DNA from 4 places in the Parabacteroides sp. AF18-52 genome. Region 4 is predicted to be linked to each of the others. Evidence: riboswitches for the same ligand, from Rfam matches in the RefSeq annotation. Region 4 holds a riboswitch; each other region holds the start of a gene.

Region 1 (5,692 bases), on a different contig from region 4:
ATATTTTGAGTAGCATTCGGTTCAACCTGCGCAGATGTCGCCTGCTTATAATTTGGTTTGAATACCACATTCCAACCTCTTTCTACTTCAGCCGTCAGGGCATAAAGCTGTTGTTCCGCAGTACGGTTCTTGATCGTTGCATTAAAGGTAAAAGTAGATTTGGAGTTACCCTCCATATTCGGCTGAGTTGTTGTAAAATCAGTCTGATAAGTTCCCTGCTTGGAAACGGTAATCGTAAGCGGAAGCTTAGCCATACCATCGGCCGAAACCGTAAAATTATAAGTTCCCTTATTCACTTTCACCGGCACTTCCACTTTCAGGGAAAAATTCTTCTTCTCATCAGGAAGGACCGAAAGCTGGCTGATCGAATATCCCCCGGACTTTACTTCATAACTCCATCCCCGAGGTATTCCCTCGACAGAGATAGTCGCGTTTTTCACTTCGTCACTCTTGTTAATGACGTCAATACTGTAATCGATCGACTCCCCCGGCGGAACCGCTATCTTTGTGTAGGGAGTATACAACATCACGCTCTTTTCAGAATCACCAGCGTGGACTTTACTACAAGGGATTATTCCCAATAACAGTACAAATAATAGGTTTAAACAGTTAATTTGCATTTTCATAATGATTTTTATAGAGTATACAAAAATGATTACTTATTAGCCGGGGGCAAATATATATACTGAGAGTATTAGATACTTTTAAAAGAATTAAAAAAAAGCTATCATAAAAGTACCTCCCTTTCCTATCTGGTAAATCTCTGTCATGAATGCGACAACAAACGGGCCTTTCCCTATACATTATATATATACACCCCCAAAAGAAGCCATTTGTATGCTAAACAGACCGAATTATTCTGCAAATGTAACATTGAAATAAAATATTTTTGTGTAAGTTTGCGAGCGCTAAGAAAGACATTTTATACAGAAATTTAAATACAAGAGTTATGCAATCAATTGACAATTTCAATTTTGCCGGCAAAAAGGCATTTGTTAGAGTTGACTTCAACGTTCCATTGGACGAAAACTTCAACATCACAGACGACACTCGTATTCGTGCCGCTCTTCCTACACTTAAGAAGATCCTGGCAGACGGTGGCAGCGTAATCATAGGTTCTCACCTGGGCCGTCCGAAAGGCGTTACTGATAAATTTTCACTGAAACATATTTTGGGTCGTGTATCTGAATTACTGGGCGTAGAAGTTCAGTTTGCTAACGACTGTATTGGTGAAGAAGCTGGCGCTAAGGCTGCAGCTCTGCAACCGGGCGAAGCTTTATTGCTGGAAAACCTTCGTTTCTATGCAGAAGAAGAAGGCAAACCAAGAGGTTTGGCAGAAGATGCAACAGACGACGAAAAGAAAGCTGCTAAAAAAGCAGTAAAAGAAAGCCAGAAAGAATTCACAAAGAGATTGGCTTCTTATGCAGACTGCTATGTAAACGATGCATTCGGTACTGCTCACCGTGCTCATGCTTCTACAGCTCTGATTGCTGATTACTTCGATGCTGACCACAAGATGTTCGGTTACCTGATGGAAAAAGAAGTAAAAGCTGTAGAAAAAGTAATGAACGACATCGCTCGTCCGTTTACTGCTATCATGGGTGGTTCTAAAGTTTCTTCTAAGATCGAAATCATCGAAAACCTGTTGAACAAGGTAGACAATCTGATCGTAACAGGTGGTATGACTTATACTTTCACAAAGGCTATGGGCGGTAAGATCGGTAACTCTATCGTTGAAGACGATAAGTTGGATCTGGCTCTTGACCTGATGAAGAAAGCAAAAGAAAAAGGTGTAAACCTTGTATTGGCTGTCGACGCAAAGATTGCTGACGCTTTCAGCAACGACGCAAATACAAAATATGCTAATGTTAACGAAATTCCTGACGGATGGGAAGGTCTTGACATTGGTCCTAAGACTATTGAAATCTACGCTGACGTTATCAAGAAGTCTAAGACTATCCTTTGGAACGGTCCGACAGGCGTATTTGAATTCGAAAACTTCACCGACGGTTCTCGTGCAGTAGGTAACGCTATAGTTGAAGCTACTAAGAACGGTGCATTCTCTCTTGTTGGTGGTGGCGACTCTGTTGCTTGCGTTAACAAGTTCGGTATTGCAAGCGAAGTTTCTTACGTATCTACAGGTGGTGGTGCTTTACTGGAAGCTATCGAAGGCAAAGTTCTGCCGGGTATCGCTGCTGTTAAAGGCGAACCGTACAAATAATTTTAGATATTGTTTATAATATCCTAATTAAATATAAAACTCCGGTGAAGTGATTTCACCGGAGTTTCTTGTTTTATAATCACTACCTCATAATATCCCATCCGGGATATATTACGGAAGAATAACATAGCCATATATGGCTCCTTGCAATATTGAATTAATTCATATCTTTGTTATCGACAATGGTTTCCGAATCACAATTCAGTGAGGAAGATTAAAAGGGAATCCTGTGAAAATCAGGGACTATCCCCGTAGCTGTAAGTTTTATTCCTGCAAAGGAAAAATGTTGTAACCTCTGTATGCCACTGGTCTCAGATCGGGAAGGTGTTACAACAGAAACAAGTCAGAAGACCTGCCATTTCAATCAGACAGAATCCAGCGCTTTCGGGTGAAAAGCAGTGGTATGAATCCTTTATAAGATCCATTTATCACTTTATCTCCGGGAATCATTGCGGAACTGCATGAACAGAAGTATTGTTTAATCTTAAATAAAAAGTATGATCAGCACGGAGATTTTTATTGTCAAGAGAGATGGTAAAAAAGAAGTATTCTCACTTGACAAAATCAAAAATGCAATAGCTAAAGCATTTTTATCAGTAGGTAGTTTCGCTACCCAGGAAGTAATAACCAATATCCTCAGCCGCATCAGTGTCAGCGAAGGGACAAGTGTGGAAGATATTCAGAACCAGGTGGAAGTTGCTTTGATGGCAGAACATTATTATGCGGTAGCAAAGTCATATATGCTATACCGTCAGAAACATCTGGAAGACCGGGAAGTTAGGGATAAACTGCGCTTTCTACTGGATTATTGTGATGCATCCAATCCGGCTACCGGAAGTAAATACGACGCTAATGCCAATGTAGAGAATAAAAATATCGCCACACTGATAGGTGAGTTACCGAAATCGAACTTTATCCGCCTGAACCGCCGCCTGCTGACAGACCGGTTGAAAGATATGTACGGAAAAGAAGTATCGGACCGTTACCTGGAACTGCTGAATCACCATTTCATTTATAAGAATGATGAAACGAACCTTGCCAACTATTGTGCCAGTATAACCATGTATCCCTGGCTGATAAGCGGTACAGCTTCCGTGGGAGGCAACTCTACGGCCCCAACCAATCTGAAATCTTTCTGTGGTGGTTTCATCAATATGGTATTCATCGTTTCAAGCATGTTGAGCGGTGCATGTGCAACTCCCGAGTTTCTGATGTATATGAATTATTTCGTCGGATTGGAATATGGAAAAGATTATTACCGGCACGCCGATGATGTGGTAGACTCGTCCAGTAAGCAACGTACAATAGACAAAATGATTACAGACTGTTTCGAACAAATAGTCTATTCTATCAACCAGCCGACCGGTGCCAGAAACTTCCAGGCTGTATTTTGGAATATTGCCTATTATGACAAATATTATTTCAACAGTCTTTTCGAGAATTTTGTATTCCCTGACGGCAACAAGCCCGACTGGGATTCGTTAAACTGGTTGCAAAAGCGGTTCATGAAATGGTTCAACAAAGAACGTACCCGCAACGTTCTGACCTTCCCGGTCGAGACTATGGCGCTCCTGTCGAAAGATGGAGATGTACTCGATAAGGAATACGGGGATTTTACGGCCGAGATGTATGCCGAAGGACACTCCTTCTTCACTTATATGAGCGATAATGCCGATTCGTTAAGCAGTTGTTGCCGTTTGCGCAACGAGATACAAGACAACGGTTTCAGTTATACGCTGGGAGCCGGAGGGGTATCTACCGGTTCTAAAAGCGTATTGACAATCAACCTGAACCGTTGCATACAGCATGCTGTGAAGTCCGGTATACTTTATCCGTTCTTCCTGGAAGAGGTAATCGATCTCGTACATAAAGTCCAGTTGGCCTACAACGAGAATCTGAAACAGTTACAATCCAAAGGCATGCTCCCCCTGTTCGATGCCGGTTATATTAATATGAACCGCCAGTATCTTACGATCGGGGTGAACGGATTGGTAGAAGCTGCCCAGTTTATGGGTATCGAAATCAATGACAACCCTAAATATGAAACATTTGTACAAGAAATACTCGGCATGGTAGAAAAATACAACAAAAAGTACCGTAATAAAGAGGTCTTGTTCAACTGCGAAATGATTCCTGCCGAAAATGTAGGAGTAAAACATGCTAAATGGGACAGAGAAGCAGGATATCAGACATTTCGCGATTGTTATAACAGCTATTTCTATATCGTGGAAGATACGACACTCAACGTTGTCGACAAGTTCCGTATCCATGGCCGACGTTATATCGAGCATCTGACCGGTGGTTCGGCACTACACATGAATCTGGAAGAACATCTGAGCAAAGAACAATACCGCCAGTTACTACGTGTCTCAGCTATAGAAGGTTGTAATTATTTTACATTCAACATTCCTAATACCATTTGTAACGATTGCAACCATATCGACAAACGCTATTTGAAAGAATGTCCTAAATGCCACAGCCAGAATGTGGATTATCTGACCCGCGTTATCGGTTATATGAAACGTATCAGTAATTTCTCACAACCCCGGCAGAAGGAAGCTCATATCAGACATTATGCTACGTTACACTGATTACGATATTGTCTTTCAGGAAGTACCGGACGAGATAACGTTGGCGATCAACATATCTAACTGTCCCAACCAATGCAAAGGTTGTCATAGCCCCTATTTACTGAAAGATATCGGCGAACCACTGACAGAAGATAGCCTTACCGTACTTCTCAGGAAGTACGGTAAGGCTATTACATGCGTCTGCTTCATGGGCGGAGATGCTTCACCTGCAGATATAGAACAATTAGCAGAATATCTGCATCGTCAGACTGTCGCTCCGGTAAAAGTTGGATGGTATTCGGGAAAAACCGAACTGTCTCCGGCTATTGATCTGGATTTCTTTGAATACATCAAACTAGGTCCCTATATAGAACACCAGGGAGGACTGAAATCACCCGCAACAAACCAACGTTTCTACCGTATCGAGAACGGAGTGATGAAAGATATCACTTACCGATTCTTTTCTACAGCTAAATAACAAACAGCTAGAACCGGACCGGTTTACCGCTTTTAGCACTCTTTATGGCAGATTCAAGAATCTCCACAACAACCAGGTTGTTCTCCAGCGAAGACAGATCGGTGGGAGCAACCTGGATTTCTTTACGAACGGCTGCTTTCAGATAATAGAAAGAATCATTATAGGGAGCTTCCAATGCTGGAGGTTGTACTGTAGTTTCTTTCCGGTCGGTGTAAATACGCATGGAAGTCGGCGTGTCCTGATAAATATATCCTTTAGTTCCGTAAATATGCATATCTTTCCGTCCTTTCGGCCAGTTCCACGATCCCATAATCTGTACGGTTGCGGAAGGATATTCAACCAGAATCGTCGCATCATCGTCCACGTTCGGATATTTATCCGGTTTAAGCTGTTTCAGAACTGCATATACACTTACCGGCCTCT
Region 2 (5,692 bases), on a different contig from region 4:
TGCTTGATGAAAGCAGCTGGAATAATTTGTCTTCAAAAGAATTGATCCTGGAAACCCGGCAGGGTAATTCCAACAATTTTGAGAAGCTAAATTTCCCGATAGGATACGAAGGGGGAAACTCGGGAACCTGCCCTTCACAAAATCTGGTGGATGCCTTTGAAATGAGTGACGGCAGCCGGTTCGACTGGAAGAATCCGGAGCATGTCAGTAACATATATAATCCGGAAAAAAGAGACTCTCGTTTGTTCAAGACCGTGTTATATAATGGATCGACTTTCAAGAATGCAACGGTTGAAACATTCATCGGTGGTAAAAACGGGACTCCTATCGACGGGGCGACTCCTACTGGCTATTATTTGAAAAAGTATGTGTTGGAGTCTATTAGCCTGGATCCGAACAATACAACGACCGGCCGCCATGTCTGGGTCCTTTTCAGATATGCAGAGGTATTGCTCAATTATGCGGAAGCGTTGTATGAGGCGTATGGTAATCCGGATTATACGGATAATACATTTACTTTATCGCCTCGTGCAGCCATTGATCAGGTCAGGACGCGTGCCGGTATGCCGGGTGTTGCTACGGATAACTTCCGGGAAAGGATACGGAACGAACGTCAGGTAGAACTGGCTTTCGAAGATCATCGCTTCTGGGATGTCAGAAGATGGAAGATCGCTGATCAGACGATGGATATTTATGGGGTAAAAATAGAAAAGAAAGGGAATGATTTGATTTACACTCGTCAACTGGTCGATCAGCGGACCTGGAATGACAGAATGTATTTATATCCTATTTCGAATGCTGAATTATTTAAAAATACACTATTGAATCAAAATCCGGATTGGTAAAATGATAAGTTTAGGGATGTATTAAAGTCCTGTTATCAGGGTTCCTTAACATGGACTTTTTACATCCCCTTTTGAATATTGGTTAACAAATAAATTAATTAGAGATGAAAATATGCACTTTGCTTTTGGCTTTATTGCTATGTGCCTGTAGTCCTGTTTCGCGGACATTTTATATGGATAGTCTGACGGGTGATGATAGCAACACAGGAAATTCACCTTCAACCGCCTGGAAGAGTTTGAAAAAACTGAATGAACAGATGTTCGAACCAGGTGACCGTATCTTGTTCAAATCGGGTACGGAATACATAGGACAGTTTGAACCGAAAGGTAGTGGTAGTAAAGAAATGCCTGTCATTGTCAGTAGTTATGAAGAAGGCAAAAAGCCCGTTTTACATGGTAACGGGCTCAAGCAACATACCGTGTTGCTTGAAGGTATTGAATATTGGGAGGTTAATAATCTGGAGATAACAAACAAAGGAGAAAAACCGGATCCGGGCAGGAACGGAGTGATTATTTACGCCTGGGATAAAGGAGATGTTCACCATATCCATTTAAAGAACCTGACTGTTCATGATGTGAACGGTAGTTGTATTAAGAATGAAGGAGCAGGAAACGGTATTTACTGGCATAATGGTGGAGAAGAAGTACCGACCCGTTTTGTCGATTTACTGATTGAGAACTGCCATATCTATCGTTGTCATCGAAATGGCATTACCGGAAATGGAAATTCAGGTCGTGATAAATGGTTCCCGAGTTTGAATGTCGTTATCCGGGGGAATCTGATCGAACAAGTTCCGGGGGATGGGATTGTCCCGATCGCTTGTGACGGTGCATTGGTCGAACATAATGTGGTGAGGGACAGTCCTGATCTGTTAAGGATTGAAGATGCCGCAGCCGGGATATGGCCGTGGAGTTGTGATAATACAATTATCCAGTTCAACGAAGTAAGTGGTCAGTTTGCGAAGTGGGATGCACAAGGATTCGATTCGGATTATAATTGTCGTAATACGCTTATCCAGTACAATTTCAGCCATGATAATGCCGGAGGTTTTGTGATGGTTTGTAATGAAGGTAACTCTTTGGGAGAGCCGTATAATATAGGTACAGAAAATACGATTATCCGCCACAATGTAAGTATTAATGACGGTTTGCGTCCGTATCCGACTCGTCCGGGTTGGTTCTCTCCGGTAATCCATATTTCCGGACCGGCTAAACAGACGGCTATTGAGGATAACGTAATCGTTATCATGAAAAAGCCTTCTCCCGATATAGATCGTTCAGTGCTCGTGATGGATAACTGGGGTGGTCCCTGGGCGGAGAATACGGTTTTCAAGCGGAATATCTTCTATGTCATGAACGATGAACTGCAATATAAGTTTGTGACAGGTAATAGCATTAATACCAAATTTGAAGGTAACACTTATTATGGCAATTTTATCGACAGGCCTGAAGATTCTTCCGCTGTTGAAAAAGAATTAGATTTACTATCCAGCTTTCCATTCCATAAGGAGTTTCCCGAATATTTGCGGGAGAAAGTGTTGGATCGATTGAAACAAAGCACCGATCAGGCTAAAATAGAATAGTCTCTAACGAAAATAGGCATTCGTTGTGATAATCCGAAAAAACTCTCTATATTTGCGGCATGCATTGTTCCTGGCCTGTATTCGCAGGAAAGGATTAAAAGGGAATCGGGTGAAAATCCCGGACAGTCCCGCTGCTGTAAGCTTCATAACGGATAAGGCAACACTCGTGCCACTGACGAAGGAGTTGACAGATAACAGTGGACAGTGGACAGTTTAACTGTCAATTGTCAACTATCAACTGTCAACTGACAAAAGTTGGGAAGGCGCCCGATCCGGAAGTAAGTCAGAAGACCTGCAAGGCATATTATTTCGACGGCTTCGAGGAAAGGCCGGAAGAGAACAAAAGGCAATTCTGCCTCTATATTCTTACTCCCGTTCATCCTGTCGTTGTCTTGGTGTATTTGTTTTTAATTATTTTGCCATAATAATTAGGAAAAGAGGCATGGATCGGTTTGCGGGATGAGCTCCGTGCCCGGTGCATGCTTTTCTTTTTAATGAATGAACAGTAAGGCTGGAATACTTGTTTATTATTGGAAAAGTATGTTTATTTGCAAACAGTAATTAATTAACAACAGGCAATATGAAAAAGGTTACAGGTTTAGTTTTGATTATTTTGATGGTATTCATAGCCGTACCGGCCAAGTCCCAGCTGAAGTTTGGGGTGAAAGGCGGTTTAAACATATCGTCCGTTCATCTGAATTCCGATATACTGAAAGCGGATAACGTGACAGGTTTCCAGATCGGTCCGATGATCGAAACAACGATTCCTCTGGTCGGAATAGGGTTGGATGCCGCGATCCTTTATTCACAGAAAGGAGTAGATATGAAAGCGGAAGGATCGGCATCTTCAACAAGTATGAAAACAGATTATCTCGATATACCGGTAAATCTGAAATGGAAATTCGGTATTCCTCTTGTCAAAGCCTATCTTTCTGCCGGTCCGTATGTCGGTTTCCGTGTGGGAGGGGATAAAATATGGGATGTTTTAGGAGATCAGATAAAAGCGAAAAACTTTAGTGCAGGCCTTAACTTCGGTGTAGGTGCGGAACTGATCAGTCATTTGCAGATCGGTGTAAATTACGGTTTGGGACTAACCGATAACTATAGTTCTGAGAAATTCGACCTGAATGCCAAGAACCGCGGATGGTCTATTACTGCTGCCATTTTGTTTTGATAACAGACATAAGATATGAAGGGTCGGGCTTTAACAGTCCGGCCTTTTTTGTTACTTTTGGCATCGTAAATGAAATATGCAGATGTCATACTACCCCTGCCGCTGGAAAATAGCTATACTTATAGCATTCCTGCGGACCTGGAGGCTGCCGTAACTCCCGGTTGCCGGGTCATTGTTCATTTCGGTAAGAAACGTTATTACACAGCGATTGTCATGGATGTGCATGAACGTAGGCCGAATACGGATTTTGAAACAAAAGAGATCTATGCCTTGCTGGATGCAAGTCCCGTGTTGCGCAGGCCGCAACTTCGTTTCTGGAAATGGATAGCCTCTTATTATTTGTGTAAACTGGGAGATGTTTATAAAGCAGCCTTACCTTCCGGGTTAAAACTGGAAAGTGAAACGGCTGTGACTTATAATGTTGATTTTGAGGCAGACGGTCCTTTGCGCCCCAATGAACAAGCAGTACTGGATGCCTTCAAAGGTGTACTCAAATTAACTGTATCGGAACTGGAGAAAAGAACCGGATTGCGTAATGTTGTACCGGTTGTGGCTTCTTTGATGGCTCGTGGAGCTGTTGAAGTCAGCGAAGAAATGAAACGAGGGTTTGTTCCGAAAATGCAGACATTTATCCGGTTGTCGCAGGAATATGCTACTGAGGAACGTTTACAGGAGGTTTTTGCCGATTTTAAGCGGGCAAAAAAACAGGAACTTTTGCTGGTTTGTTTTCTCGATTTAAGTCATGCTTTAAACCCTGCTCTGAGTAAGGAGGTTTCAAGAAAAGAATTAATGGAGCACAGTGGCTGTTCATCTGCTATATTGGAAGGTTTGCTGAAACGAGGAGTCCTGGAGAGTTATGAGAAAGAAGTCGGACGTTTGCAAGTCCCGGTATGCCGGTTGCAGTCGCTTAGTTTGCTAAGTCCGGCACAGGAAAAAGCCTATAACGAGATACATGATACTTTTACTTCCAAAGAGGTTTGTTTGCTTCATGGAGTTACTTCGAGCGGAAAGACTGAAATCTATGTCCGTCTGATCGATGAGGTGTTGAAGATGGGCCGGCAGGTTTTGTATATGCTTCCGGAGATCGCTATAACGACCCAGATCACGGAGCGGTTGGCTAAGTTGTTCGGAGACAAGTTGCTGGTATATCATTCCAAATTTTCCGACAATGAACGTGTGGAGGTTTGGAATAAGCTGCTTCATGGGGGAGAACCGATGGTCGTACTGGGAGTGCGTTCCTCTCTTTTTCTTCCGTTCAAGGACCTGGGGTTGATCATTGTGGATGAGGAACATGAGAATACCTATAAGCAACAAGACCCGGCACCACGTTACCATGCCCGTAATGCTGCTATCGTATTGGCGGGGATGCACGGGGCAAAGACATTGTTGGGGTCTGCGACCCCTTCGATCGACTCTTATTTCAATGCAACGACCGGTAAATATGGATTGGTAGAACTGACTTCCCGTTTCGGCGATTGCCTGATGCCGGAGATCATAACTGCCGATATAAAAGAACTGAAGCGTAAAAAGATCATGAAAGATACGCTTTTCTCTCCTTTGCTGGTTGAAAAGGTAAATGCGGCGCTTGCTCGTGGCGAACAGGCTATCCTGTTCCAGAACCGGCGTGGGTTCGCTCCGATGATCGAATGTAAGAGTTGCGGCTGGGTCCCTCATTGTGTGAATTGTGATGTCAGCCTGACCTATCATAAATACCATAATCAACTGGTCTGCCATTATTGCGGATATACTATTCAGTTACCGCCCCATTGTCCGGAATGTCAGAGTGCAGAGTTAAAAATGATGGGATTCGGTACGGAAAAGGTGGAGGAGGAGATCGCCTCTTTGTTTCCGGCGGCAAAAGTCGAGAGGCTGGATTTCGACACAGCCCGTACCCGTACGGCATACGAGCGTATTATATCGGATTTTGAGAAAGGGAAGACGCAGATACTGATCGGGACGCAGATGTTGTCCAAAGGGTTGGACTTTGGAAATGTGAGTGTAGTAGGTATTCTGAATGCCGATAACCTGATGAATTACCCAGACTTCCGGGCTCACGAACGCGCTTTCCAGCTGATGGTACAGGTGAGTGG
Region 3 (5,692 bases), on a different contig from region 4:
CCTTGCGGTTATCATCAAACAGCGGTTCGTAACCTAGACTGAGCCAACGGATATTACCTAAATAGCGGATATAATCTGCCACCATTTGCTGGTTGAGTCCCTGGATGTTGTTGCCTATCACATATTGTCCCCATTCCGTTTCCTGTCTCACTCCTTCATGCATCATTTCCTCGTACACTTTAACCTTATCGGGTGTAAAGAGTTCGGGTTCTTCTTTTTTCAGTTCGAGAATGATGTTACGGAATAACCATAGATGCGTATTTTCATCCCGGTTGATATAGCGTATTTCCTGGGCGGACCCGGACATCTTTCCGTTACGGCTCAGGTTGTAAAAGAACATGAAACCGCTATAGAAATAAATACCTTCCAGAATGTAATTTGCTATCAGGGTTTTCATCAATGTAAAGCCGTTCTGGCTCTCCTGAAACTCGTTGTAACAATTGCCGATGAACGTATTTCTTTTCAATAAGTGCTCATCCGTTTTCCATTGATAGAGGATATCATTGCGTTCTTCGGGACTGCAAATAGAATCGAGCATATAACTATAGCTTTGGCTATGTACACATTCCTGAAAAGCCTGGATATGAAGACAAAGATTGACTTCGTTGGCGGTGATGTATTCACTGATAGCCGGCAGGTTGTTATTCTGTAGAGAATCGAGGAAGACCAGGAAACTGAGGATTTTGTTGTAAGCTGTCCGCTCAGCTGGTTCCAGATGAGGATAATCCTTTGTATCTTGTGACAAGTTGATCTCTTCCGGTATCCAGAAATTGTTCATTGCCTGACGATACCAACTGCTCACCCATTTGTAACGCATATTATTGAAGTCGTTCAAATTGGTGGTATTTCCGCCGATCATTTTCCGGAGACGGATTTCTGTGTCGCCTTCCGGATTGAACAAGGCGTTCTTCTTTAATATTTTTGTTTCCATTGTTCTTTTAGTTTTTTATGATGTACAACTTTCGCATTCTTCTATTTCCAGTGATTTACTTCGAACATAATATACCGTTTTCACTCCGCATTCCCAAGCCAGCAGGTAGAGGTTGAGCAATTGCTTCATGGTGAACTCGTTGGTGATATAGAGGTTCATACTTTGTGCCTGATCGATATGTTGTTGCCGGACACCCGCAGCACGGATACTCCATTGCTGGTCTATCTGGTAGGCGCTTTTATATAACCAATAAGTCTTGTCCGACAGGGCAGGAGCCACGCGTGGGAGCATGGTACCTTTTTTCTCTTCGAGGAAGAAACGTTTCATTGCCGGATCTACTCCTGCTGTTGTCCCGGAGATAATGCTTGTACTGCTGGTGGGAGCTATGGCAAGAAGATAGGCATTTCTCATGCCATTTATCCTGACTTTTTCCTGTAACCGGTTCCATTCTACTGATTTATATCCACGTTTCATGAAATAAGCTCCGGTTTGCCAGTCGCTTCCTTCAAAATATTCGTACCGGCCTTTTTCTTTCGCCAATTCAGCACTCGCTTCAATAGCCGCATAGTTGATACGCTCAAATACTTTGTCCATAAAAGTCAGATGTTCATCGCTTTCCCAACGGATGCCGCGTACGGCAAGCGCGTGATGGTAACCGCTTACCCCAAGGCCGATACTGCGGTAACGATGATTCGTTATCTGTGCAAAGGGTACGGGATAGAAATTAAGGTCGATCACATTATCGAGTGCACGGACCACTGTCGCTACCTTTTCTTTCATCTGTTGTTCATCTTCCAATGGCAAATGCCCAAGTGATAAGCTGGCTAGGTTACATACCACGAAATCGCCTGGGCGAACTGTTTTCACCACGACCGTATCACCGTTCTCAGTGAGGATTTCAGTAGATACGGATTCGATGGATGACATGTTCTGTGCTATTTCCGTACATAAGTTCGAACAGTAAATAATACCCCGGTGGGGATTTGGGTTGGCACGGTTTACGGTGTCACGGTTGAAAGTGAAAGGAGTACCGGTTTCTACAGCCGAGCGTAATACCAGCCTGACAATATCTTTAATATTTATACTACGTTTTGAAAGACGGTTATCGTTCACGCAGTCCAGATATCTTTGTTCCCATTCTTCGCCATAATAATCTTCTAGGCAATATCCTTTGATAGTCATTATCTCATTCGGGCAAAACAGATACCATATTTGATTCAGGTCTTCTTTTGCCATACGCCAGAACAGGTCAGGATAACATACTGCCGGGAATATATCATGGGCCTTCATCCGGTCATCGCCGTTGTTGGTACGGAGCTGGAGAAATTCGGGTAGATCTTTGTGCCATACGTCGAGATACACAGCTACAGCTCCTTGCCGCATACCTAACTGATCGACAGCAACAGCTGTATCGTTTACCAATTTCATCCAGCGGATCACACCTCCGGCGACTCCTTTAAATCCTCGTATATTACCACCTGTGGCACGCACTTTTCCAAAGTACATTCCCATACCACCGCCAAACTTACTAACCATTGCGAAGTTGTCGATACTGCGGTAAATACCTTCCAGACTGTCGGGTACGGTATCGATAAAGCAACTGGAAAGTTGGTGATAAGGCTTGCGTGCGTTGGAAAGCGTAGGAGTGGCCATTGTAACCTGAAGGCTGCTTAACAGGTCATAGAACTTTTTAACCCACAACATCCGGTCGTGCTGTTCGGGCATGGCAAGATGCAGGGCGATTCCCAGAAACATTTCCTGTACGGACTCAACCGGTTCATGGGAACGAGTACGGATAAGGTAGCGTTTCGCCAGTAAATCCAGTCCTGAATAATTAAACAGTTCATTTCTTTCCGGACAGATAAATCCGGCAGCTTCTTCTATCTCTTGCTGAGAGTAATTAGCCAGTATATAGTTACCATATAATCCTTCGTTGGTGAGATAGCTTAATTTATCATAGAATGTATGGAAACCGACAGCTTCTTCCTGCTTTTTTAGTTTCTTTGCCAATTGGAAGTTGAGCAGGCGGGCAGCGATGAACTCCCAGTCGGGAGCTTCCTGCGTAGTTAGTTCCACAGCCGCTTTGATGAGTGCTGTCAGCCGTTCTTTGGATGGCATTTCCGGTTTGCAGAAACTGAAAAACTTCTCAGCCAGTATAGTCAGACTATATTCGTTGGCTGTGAATTTATCCTGTATACCCTTGAGTGTCTCCATTATGGTCGTATCGCCCACTTCATGTGTAATGTGATTGAGGGCTTTCCTTCGTTCCGTCCGTTGCCAGCGATAGAGTATATAGTTTTTAGCTTCGGCATAAAAACCATGTTCCATTAGGCTACGTTCCACTTCGTCCTGAATGCGTTCTACACTGCGGTTTGCTACATTGCTGTTTACAAAACGCTCCACTTCATCCACCATGCTGCGGATGTTTTCGTCCGTTATTTCCTGTCCGGTACTGGCAAAGCTTTTCCGGATGGCAACGGTTATTTTCTCCCTGTTATAAGGTTCGGATGCCCCATTTCTCTTGGTTATTTCCATGAGATACTTTTGAAAAATAAAATTAGAGTATACTTTCGTACTGTTCCCCTATCCCCACGAGTAGAAACAGCCTTTAATGAACGGCAGGTCTTCTGACTGACTCCTTAATTTCCGATACCTTCCCGGTGTCCTCCCTTTAAGGGGATGACCTCCAGTGGCAATTGTCTTTATCGGAAAGTAGAGCGGAGTTTTACAGCAGCGGGACTGTTCGGGATTTTCACCCGATTCCCTTTTAATCCGAATGAAAGGAAATCCATCCGGAACCAGTTCAAAAGCAAAGGTAGCAGAATTTGGGAATCCAATAGCATGGAATACGTTAAAAGAAATAGAGATGATGACCGATTTTTCGTAAGCGTCTATCCTATAATGTTATAACGGGTTTAAAATATATGAATGAGAAAAATTATGTTATTCATGTTATCAAACATCCTGATTTTTATGCTTTGGATGTTGAAATGTCATTCTGCTATTTTTCCTTCAGAATCTTTGCTTTATAAGTATCCAGTTCCGGTTCGCCGGTGAAATACGGAACTGTACAGAAGTTAAGGATTATCTTTTTGGATGTAAGTTTTCTAATAAGATAGAAAAATGATTGTCGGGCTGCATTTATTTGTACGGATAGGTGTAACGCTTTTTAGGACTAGGCATGGATAAAAAAAAGGAAGGTGCACCTATATAAGTAGACACACCTTCCATGCAAGTATTATTGTTTATGAGGGTTAGGGTCGTGAATTTAATGTATATAATCGAACGTTATCTCTACAACGTTACGTCCTTTTTCGTTATTATCTAATGCGATTACGTTTCCTTTTTTCTGCTCTTTGATATGACCACGTAAGAAATAAGGATTAACGTTTCTGGAAGAAACCGGTTCTTTTTCTGTAAATGCGTAATAGAGTGTCACAGGTTGATTGCGGTGATAGCTTGAGATCACGTAACCCAGGAAACAGTGCTCGAAACTGTGTAAAGATGTCTTCCAGGCATGTATCTTAGGGTATTCCGGTGACGGTAGGTTGGTTTCGGCATCTACCATGTGCCAGATTTCGCCATTCTGCTTGTCGACCATGTATTCGAACCAGTATTTATACGTATTGTTTGTAAACCGCAGATAAGAAGGGTCATTCAAGGAAAGTATAGCTGCAGCCTGATCGAGCTCGGCTAATCCCCACCATTCTTTGTCTTTGTCTAATGTACCGTCTGCATTGTAACGACGTGCCCATGAACCGTCTCCATCGATATATGCACGGTTTAAAATGACTTTGATCTTTTCGCGGGCAAAATTTACATAAGCAATATCGTCGGTGATTTTGCCGATCTCATAAATGACCCACATCGCTTTTACAGAGTGACCGAAGTCGGTATGATCTGTACCTAACTCTTTAGACAGGTCATTTGTGGCACTTCCCCAGAAAGTACCGTAACGTTCGCTGTAGAAATGGTTTATCATTACATTCGCCAGTTTTTTCAAGTCGGCTTTCCATTCTGTCTGGTAAGGTTCTGGCAGAGAGGGAGTGACCCAGAGCATATAAGCATACAACTGGTCCAGTTGGGAGACGATCTCTACATTGTCATTCCCTTCCATTACTGATGTGGGTAGCCAGGTCAGAAAATCTTTACCTTCGTCAAAATAAGTATCGAAGATGTATTTACGCGCAGCAAGTAATGGTTTCAGAACCGCTTCGTCATGAGTCAGGTAGTAATAATAGCCTAATCCGGTTATTCCGTAAGCCAGATCCTGACTGTTACGTTTGTCGGCAGGGTCCATCCATTCGCCGGTATTGATATCTTGTTTGTTATACAAGCCGTTGTTTTCGTCCATTGCCTGTAGGATCGCCATTGCTCCCTGGCGGCATTTTTGCAGATAATCGGTATTTCCTGTCATATTATACGCAATGCCGTATGCGAAAGTCTGGCGTGAATGGGCACGGATATAGTTATATTGGGTTGCGTCTTCCACCAGCCCTTTCAGGTCGGCAACTTTCATCGCTTCCTTATATTCTGTCGGCCATTGTGCCGTATCTTGTGGAATGACCTGTCCGTCGTTGCTTCTGAACGTAGAGAAGAAGATACTTTTTCCTTCTGGTATATTCTTTCCGTTCCAGAATTTCATCAGGTCGTTCTCCAGATGTCCTATCCATAATTCCGGGTTATTACAGGGATCTTTTACCAGTGAATCTACATTATAAACATTTGTCCTCTTTTGTGGCAGTGTATTTGTTATTTCCA
Region 4 (5,692 bases):
CACGGGTACGTTCACCTACACCGGCGAAAACAGAGAATCCGTTGTTCTTTTTGGCAATGTTATTGATCAGTTCCATGATAAGAACTGTCTTACCTACGCCGGCACCACCGAAAAGTCCGATTTTACCACCCTTGGAATAAGGTTCCAGCAGATCGATCACTTTAATACCTGTGTAAAGGACGTCTTTACTGGTTGTTAAATCCTCAAACTTCGGTGGTTCACGATGGATGGGAAGAGCTCCTTTACGATCCAGTTCTTCCATCCCGTCGATCGAATCACCGGTCACATTCATCAAACGCCCTTTTACCTGGTCGCCAACAGGCATGGTAATGGGCGAACCGCATGATACGGCTTTCATTCCTCGCTGCAGTCCGTCCGTCGTGTCCATAGCCACTGTACGGACTGTGTTTTCCCCAATATGCTGCTGTACTTCAACAATCAGCACTTTTCCATTGGGGCGGGTTATCTCCATTGCATCGTGGATGCGTGGTAACACGATTTTCTCTTCTTTTTCATTATCGAAGTGAATATCCACTACCGGACCGATAACCTGCGAAACATAACCTTTTGTTTCTCCCATACAATTCTTTTTCTCCTCGTCTAATTATTTTTCAACGCTGCAATATTACGAAAACAACCCGCCGGAAACCCGAAGATATTACTTTTTTGGCTTTTTTGCACTTAGTTAAACTTTAAACTAATTTGTGTTGTGTTTTGAAATGAACCAACCATTTTGAAATATGGAACAATTCGGAGCGGTAAAGGCCCTTCCTATTTGTCAATAATGGGTTATTTTAGGGCTGAATGCAAAGTGAAGGGGAAATCGTTGTAGTGTTTCCCTTTGTTAAAAAAACAGTTTATTATAATCGTTTCTATATTAATATATGTAAGAGGCTACCTCAAAATTGTATGGGGTAGCCTCTTATTTTTTATATTAGGAATAATAAATTTTTACCATTCAAGGAATTTTCCACGTTGCCGGCGTTTCTCCAATTCTTCTTGTAGATGTCGCTGCCGGTCCTTGGCTATATATTGACGGGCAAAGATATTAGGAACAGCAACACCTAGCGATATACAGAGAATGATAAGAGCGGAATTGATACCGTTGAAGAAAGCGTTCGTTACCTCACCGATCACTCCATGCAGATTGATAAATGCCAATAAAGAGCGGTACATCAGGACACCCGGGATCATGGGGATAACTGACGGGATCGTTAATACGTGATTAGGCACATGAAACCAGTGGACTGCTTTCACTGCGAGTACGCTGACAACGAAACTACCCATAAACGAACCGATCACAGGACCGTAACCCAGTTCGAAGTTTACGAAGTTGCGGGTACATACGGCAATGATACCTCCAACGGCAACAACCCATAACAGACGGCGCTGGATATTGAAGATCATAGAGAATCCGATAGCCGCGATAGCTGCAGCGATTGCATACACATAATACGGATCATGCGGAACCATACTTAACTCACTGAACTTATGGTCGATCGCAACGTCGTTCATGACAAGTATGCGCAATGCGAATGCAATACCGAACGTCATCGCAACTACCATCATAGCCGTGTTGGCGGCACGTGTCATCCCGACGAGCAGATGGTTATCGAGCATATCGTCCACGAAGTTGATCAAAGGTACTCCCGGTACAATGAACAGGGCACAGGCGAGTAGCGGATGATAAGGCGTCTCGGACAATCCCGAGAAGGAAGAAAGATACGCAGTGCAGGTCGCGGCAAAAGCGGCGAGTGCTATACTCATATATACATTTAATCCGGCTTCTATGCATCGGGCACGTATCCTGAAACCGATAAATGCGCAAATGGAAGCAAACAGAAAGGCGATCCAGTCGGAACCGAACAATTTACAGAAGCCGCCACAGGCGAATCCAGCACCGATAGCTACGATATAAGGTGTATAATTCCGGGGCTTTTTGGCTATCTTTTCCAATTCCTCTTCATATTTGTCCAATGAATAGTCCTCTTCGATAGCACACCATGAAAGATCGCTGATCTGCGAGATCGCAGTCATGTTGATACCATGTTTCTCACATTTCTGGAATTTGGAAAACGAGTTTCTTTCATCACTTACATTGACCATGATCATGGTCCACCGGATATCGATGTGTAATTTCTCTTCCGGAATACCCATAAATGCTGCTACTCGTTTCATGTTCCGTTCAATACGGTTGGTATCGGCAGCACTTTCCATCAATAATTTGCCTGTACGCAGCAAAAGGTCCAGTTTACGTCGTAATAACAATACTTCCTTGTCTGTCATCTTTTTGTTTAATTCTAAAATGTTACATCCTTATCCTAACCCACGAGGATATGAGTCTCAACGAACGGCAGGTCTTCTGACTGACTCCTATCCTAAAAGCCTTCCCGACGGAATAGTTGACAGTTGACATGTGACAGTTGACAGATAAAATACGGACAGAAAAACTGTCATTTGTCAACTTTCCACTGTCAACTGAATCGTCAGTGGCAAAAGTAGTATTAGGCTGTTAACGGAGCTTCACAGCAGCGGGACTGTCCGGGATTTACACCCGGTTCCCTTTTAATCCGTATTCCCGAACGGGAGCTACGAAACCAATTCGGGCGCAAAGGTACTGATTTTTTCATTATGTTCATCTGTTCCCATTTATTTGTGTATTCAGATTGGTAATATTTGAAAGTGACCGGTCTGGTAGTTGAGATTACCGATATATTTCGTACTTTTGTCATCGGATTATGGTGTAACGGTTTAGTTTTCGCTATCTGTTAGTAAAAGGGAATCCGGTGCAAGTCCGGAACTGTACCCGTAGCTGTAAGTTCTGTAACCCCGGCAATCTTGTTGCCACTGGGAATTTATGATTCCTGGGAAGGCGGCCGGTCATGGGAGAACAAGTCAGAAAACCTGCCATTATTTTATATGCGATACCTCGGGTATAGGTGTTGATAGACCTGGATATATGCGAATATTATATGTTAAAATGATTGTATGCCTGGCAGGCATATTTTTGTGCGTACCTACTATGTACGCACAGACAATTGATACGACAGCTTATCACCAGCTTTCCGGTGTTGAGGTGGTGGAAAAGGCACGTCCTTCCACAACCCGTGAAGCAACTCCCCTGCAAATAATGGACCGTTCCGGAATTGAACGCCTGGGAATACAGGATCTTTCGGAAGCGGTGAAGCGTTTCTCCGGTGCAACAGTGAAGGATTACGGTGGGATAGGGGGATTGAAGACGGTTTCCGTGCGTAGCCTGGGTGCACAGCATACGGCTGTCAGCTACGATGGGGTAACGATCACGGATGCCCAGAGCGGACAGGTGGATATCAGCCGCTTTTCACTGGACAATGTGGAGATGGTTTCACTTTCGATCGGGCAATCGGATGATATTTTCCAGACGGCGCGGATGTATGCATCGGCAGGGGCGTTGAGTGTGAAGACACGTAGACCTGTATTTGATGGAAAACCGATGAATCTTCAGGCGAAAGTGAAAGGAGGTTCTTTTGGTTTGTTCAACCCGATGGTTCGTTATGAACAGAAGATAAGTAACCGCTTTTCCGCTTCTTTGCATGCCGACTGGCTAAGTGCAAAAGGGGAATACCCTTTTACTTTGGTAAACGGAAATGTTGTAACCGAAGAAAAAAGGAAGAACAGCGATATTCAGGCACTTCGTCTGGAAGGAAATCTGTATGGCGATCTGGGTAAGGCGGGAACATTGACCGGTAAGGTTTATTATTACGATTCAGAACGCGGACTCCCCGGTTCGGTGATATTGTATAGCAACAGTAACCGGGAACGCTTGTGGAACAATAATTTCTTTACCCAGTTGCAGTATTCCAACAAACTAACGGACAATTTATCTTTGCAGGCACATGCCAAGTATAATTACTCTTTCAGCAAGTACCGTGATGTAAGTAATAAATACTCAGGAGGTAAGCAAGAAGATTTGAATACCCAGGAAGAGTATTACGGTTCGGTAGGCGTACTTTATTCACCCTGGAAGAACTTCTCGACTTCTCTTACGACTGATTTAGCCCATAATATGCTGGATAATAACTTTATGAATGCACCGCAACCCAAGCGTTTGACTTCACTGTCAGTGTTATCCGCCCAATATAAGAACTCTATGTTTACAGCAACAGCCGGTTTGCTGGGTACTTATATGACCGACAAAGTAAAGGCTGGCGATAAACCGGCCGACCGTAAACGTTTGTCTCCTGCGGTTAGCGTATCGTTGAGGCCTTTTCCCGATAATGCCTTTCGTGTACGTGCCTCTTACAAAGATATTTTCCGTGTCCCGACTTTCACTGATCTATATTATCTCCGTATGGGAAATACGAACCTGCAGCCGGAAAAGGCTACACAATATAATCTGGGGCTGACCTGGAGCGGAGAAGCAGGGAATCTCTTTCGTTATCTGAGTCTTTCGGCCGATGGTTATTATAATAAGGTGAAGGACAAGATTGTTGCTATTCCGACGATGTATATATGGAAGATGATGAATATGGGAGAAGTCGATATCAAAGGTTTGGATGTGAATTTCTCATCTGAAACCTCTCTGCCGGCAAAGATGACCTTACTCCTCTCTGCCACATATAGTTTTCAGAAAGCAATCGATATAACTGATCCTGATGCAAAAAATTACAAGGATCAGATACCATATACTCCGAAACATTCGGGAAATGCATCGTTGACCTTGGAGAATCCGTGGGTCAACGTCTCTTATAGCTTGACTGCGGCGGGTGACAGATATGCTTTGCCTCAAAACATAGAAAGCAACCTTATTGCCGGATATGTAGAACAGGGAATATCCCTTAACCGTGAGTTTGTGGTAAAAAAATGTAAGTTGCGTTTGCAGGGAGAAGTGATTAACCTGGGTGACAAAACATATGATATTATTCAATACTATCCAATGCCGGGTCGCTCTTGGCGTTTGAGTGTGAGTATAGTTTATTAATGATAAATAAATAAGTGATGAAAAAGAAAAATTTGCTGTATGTATCTGCACTTTGTGCTTGTATGTCTTTCTCCTTTATTGGTTGTAGTGATGATGATGATAAACAGGAAATCCCATCTCTTCCGGAACAGATTTCTTTGAATGGAGTCTATGTGTTGAATAGTGGAAACAAAGGGAATAATAACTCTTCGTTGTCATTTTATGATTTCGAGACCAAAAAGGTAGAAGCGGATATCTTTAAGAAAGTCAATGGACGCGGATTGGGAGATACAGCCAACGATATCCTGGTTTATGGCTCAAAGGCTTACATAGCTGTCACTAATTCTAATACAATAGAGGTGACAGACTTACAGGGAAAGTCTTTGAAACAAATTGTTTCCGATGGCGATCCGCTACAGCCACGTTTCTTTACTTGTTATAATGGAAAAGTGTATGTGTCATTGTATGAAGGCTATGTAGCTCGTTTGGATACAACTTCACTCTCAATTGAAAGTAAGGTAAAAGTAGGACGTAATCCCGAACAGATGGCTATAGCTAATAATAAATTGTATGTAGCAAACTCTGGTGGTGCGGATTTTAATACATCTGTAGGATATGATAAAACAGTCTCTGTCGTCGATCTTCCTACGTTTAAAGAAAAGACTAAAATAGAAGTTGTTACTAATCCGGTGAATATGCTGGCTGATAGTCAGGGTGACGTTTATTTGGTTTCTATGGGTAACTACGGGGATA

The links. Region 4 has a riboswitch for cobalamin ahead of DWX23_RS06020 (threonine/serine exporter ThrE family protein). Riboswitches for the same ligand answer to the same signal wherever they lie in the genome.
Region 1: another riboswitch for cobalamin. It lies ahead of nrdD (anaerobic ribonucleoside-triphosphate reductase); the one in region 4 lies ahead of DWX23_RS06020 (threonine/serine exporter ThrE family protein).
Region 2: another riboswitch for cobalamin. It lies ahead of DWX23_RS14305 (porin family protein); the one in region 4 lies ahead of DWX23_RS06020 (threonine/serine exporter ThrE family protein).
Region 3: another riboswitch for cobalamin. It lies ahead of DWX23_RS10620 (ribonucleoside-diphosphate reductase subunit alpha); the one in region 4 lies ahead of DWX23_RS06020 (threonine/serine exporter ThrE family protein).

Annotation. Positions count from the first base shown of each region.
Region 1 is NZ_QUGR01000004.1:373,122-378,813, reverse strand. Features, by position in the region: gene DWX23_RS10095 (NEW3 domain-containing protein) at 1-626, opposite strand, end outside; gene pgk (phosphoglycerate kinase) at 950-2,221, shown strand; cobalamin riboswitch at 2,388-2,596, shown strand; gene nrdD (anaerobic ribonucleoside-triphosphate reductase) at 2,719-4,812, shown strand; gene nrdG (anaerobic ribonucleoside-triphosphate reductase activating protein) at 4,796-5,269, shown strand; gene DWX23_RS10075 (Gfo/Idh/MocA family protein) at 5,277-5,692, opposite strand, start outside.
Region 2 is NZ_QUGR01000008.1:52,675-58,366, forward strand. Features, by position in the region: gene DWX23_RS14295 (RagB/SusD family nutrient uptake outer membrane protein) at 1-845, shown strand, start outside; gene DWX23_RS14300 (right-handed parallel beta-helix repeat-containing protein) at 950-2,428, shown strand; cobalamin riboswitch at 2,476-2,743, shown strand; gene DWX23_RS14305 (porin family protein) at 3,009-3,602, shown strand; gene priA (primosomal protein N') at 3,672-5,692, shown strand, end outside.
Region 3 is NZ_QUGR01000005.1:118,239-123,930, reverse strand. Features, by position in the region: gene DWX23_RS10625 (ribonucleotide-diphosphate reductase subunit beta) at 1-931, opposite strand, end outside; gene DWX23_RS10620 (ribonucleoside-diphosphate reductase subunit alpha) at 947-3,466, opposite strand; cobalamin riboswitch at 3,531-3,749, opposite strand; gene DWX23_RS10615 (AGE family epimerase/isomerase) at 4,200-5,692, opposite strand, start outside.
Region 4 is NZ_QUGR01000002.1:619,261-624,952, reverse strand. Features, by position in the region: gene atpD (F0F1 ATP synthase subunit beta) at 1-580, opposite strand, end outside; gene DWX23_RS06020 (threonine/serine exporter ThrE family protein) at 952-2,286, opposite strand; cobalamin riboswitch at 2,335-2,617, opposite strand; cobalamin riboswitch at 2,731-2,927, shown strand; gene DWX23_RS06015 (TonB-dependent siderophore receptor) at 2,960-4,960, shown strand; gene DWX23_RS06010 (YncE family protein) at 4,978-5,692, shown strand, end outside.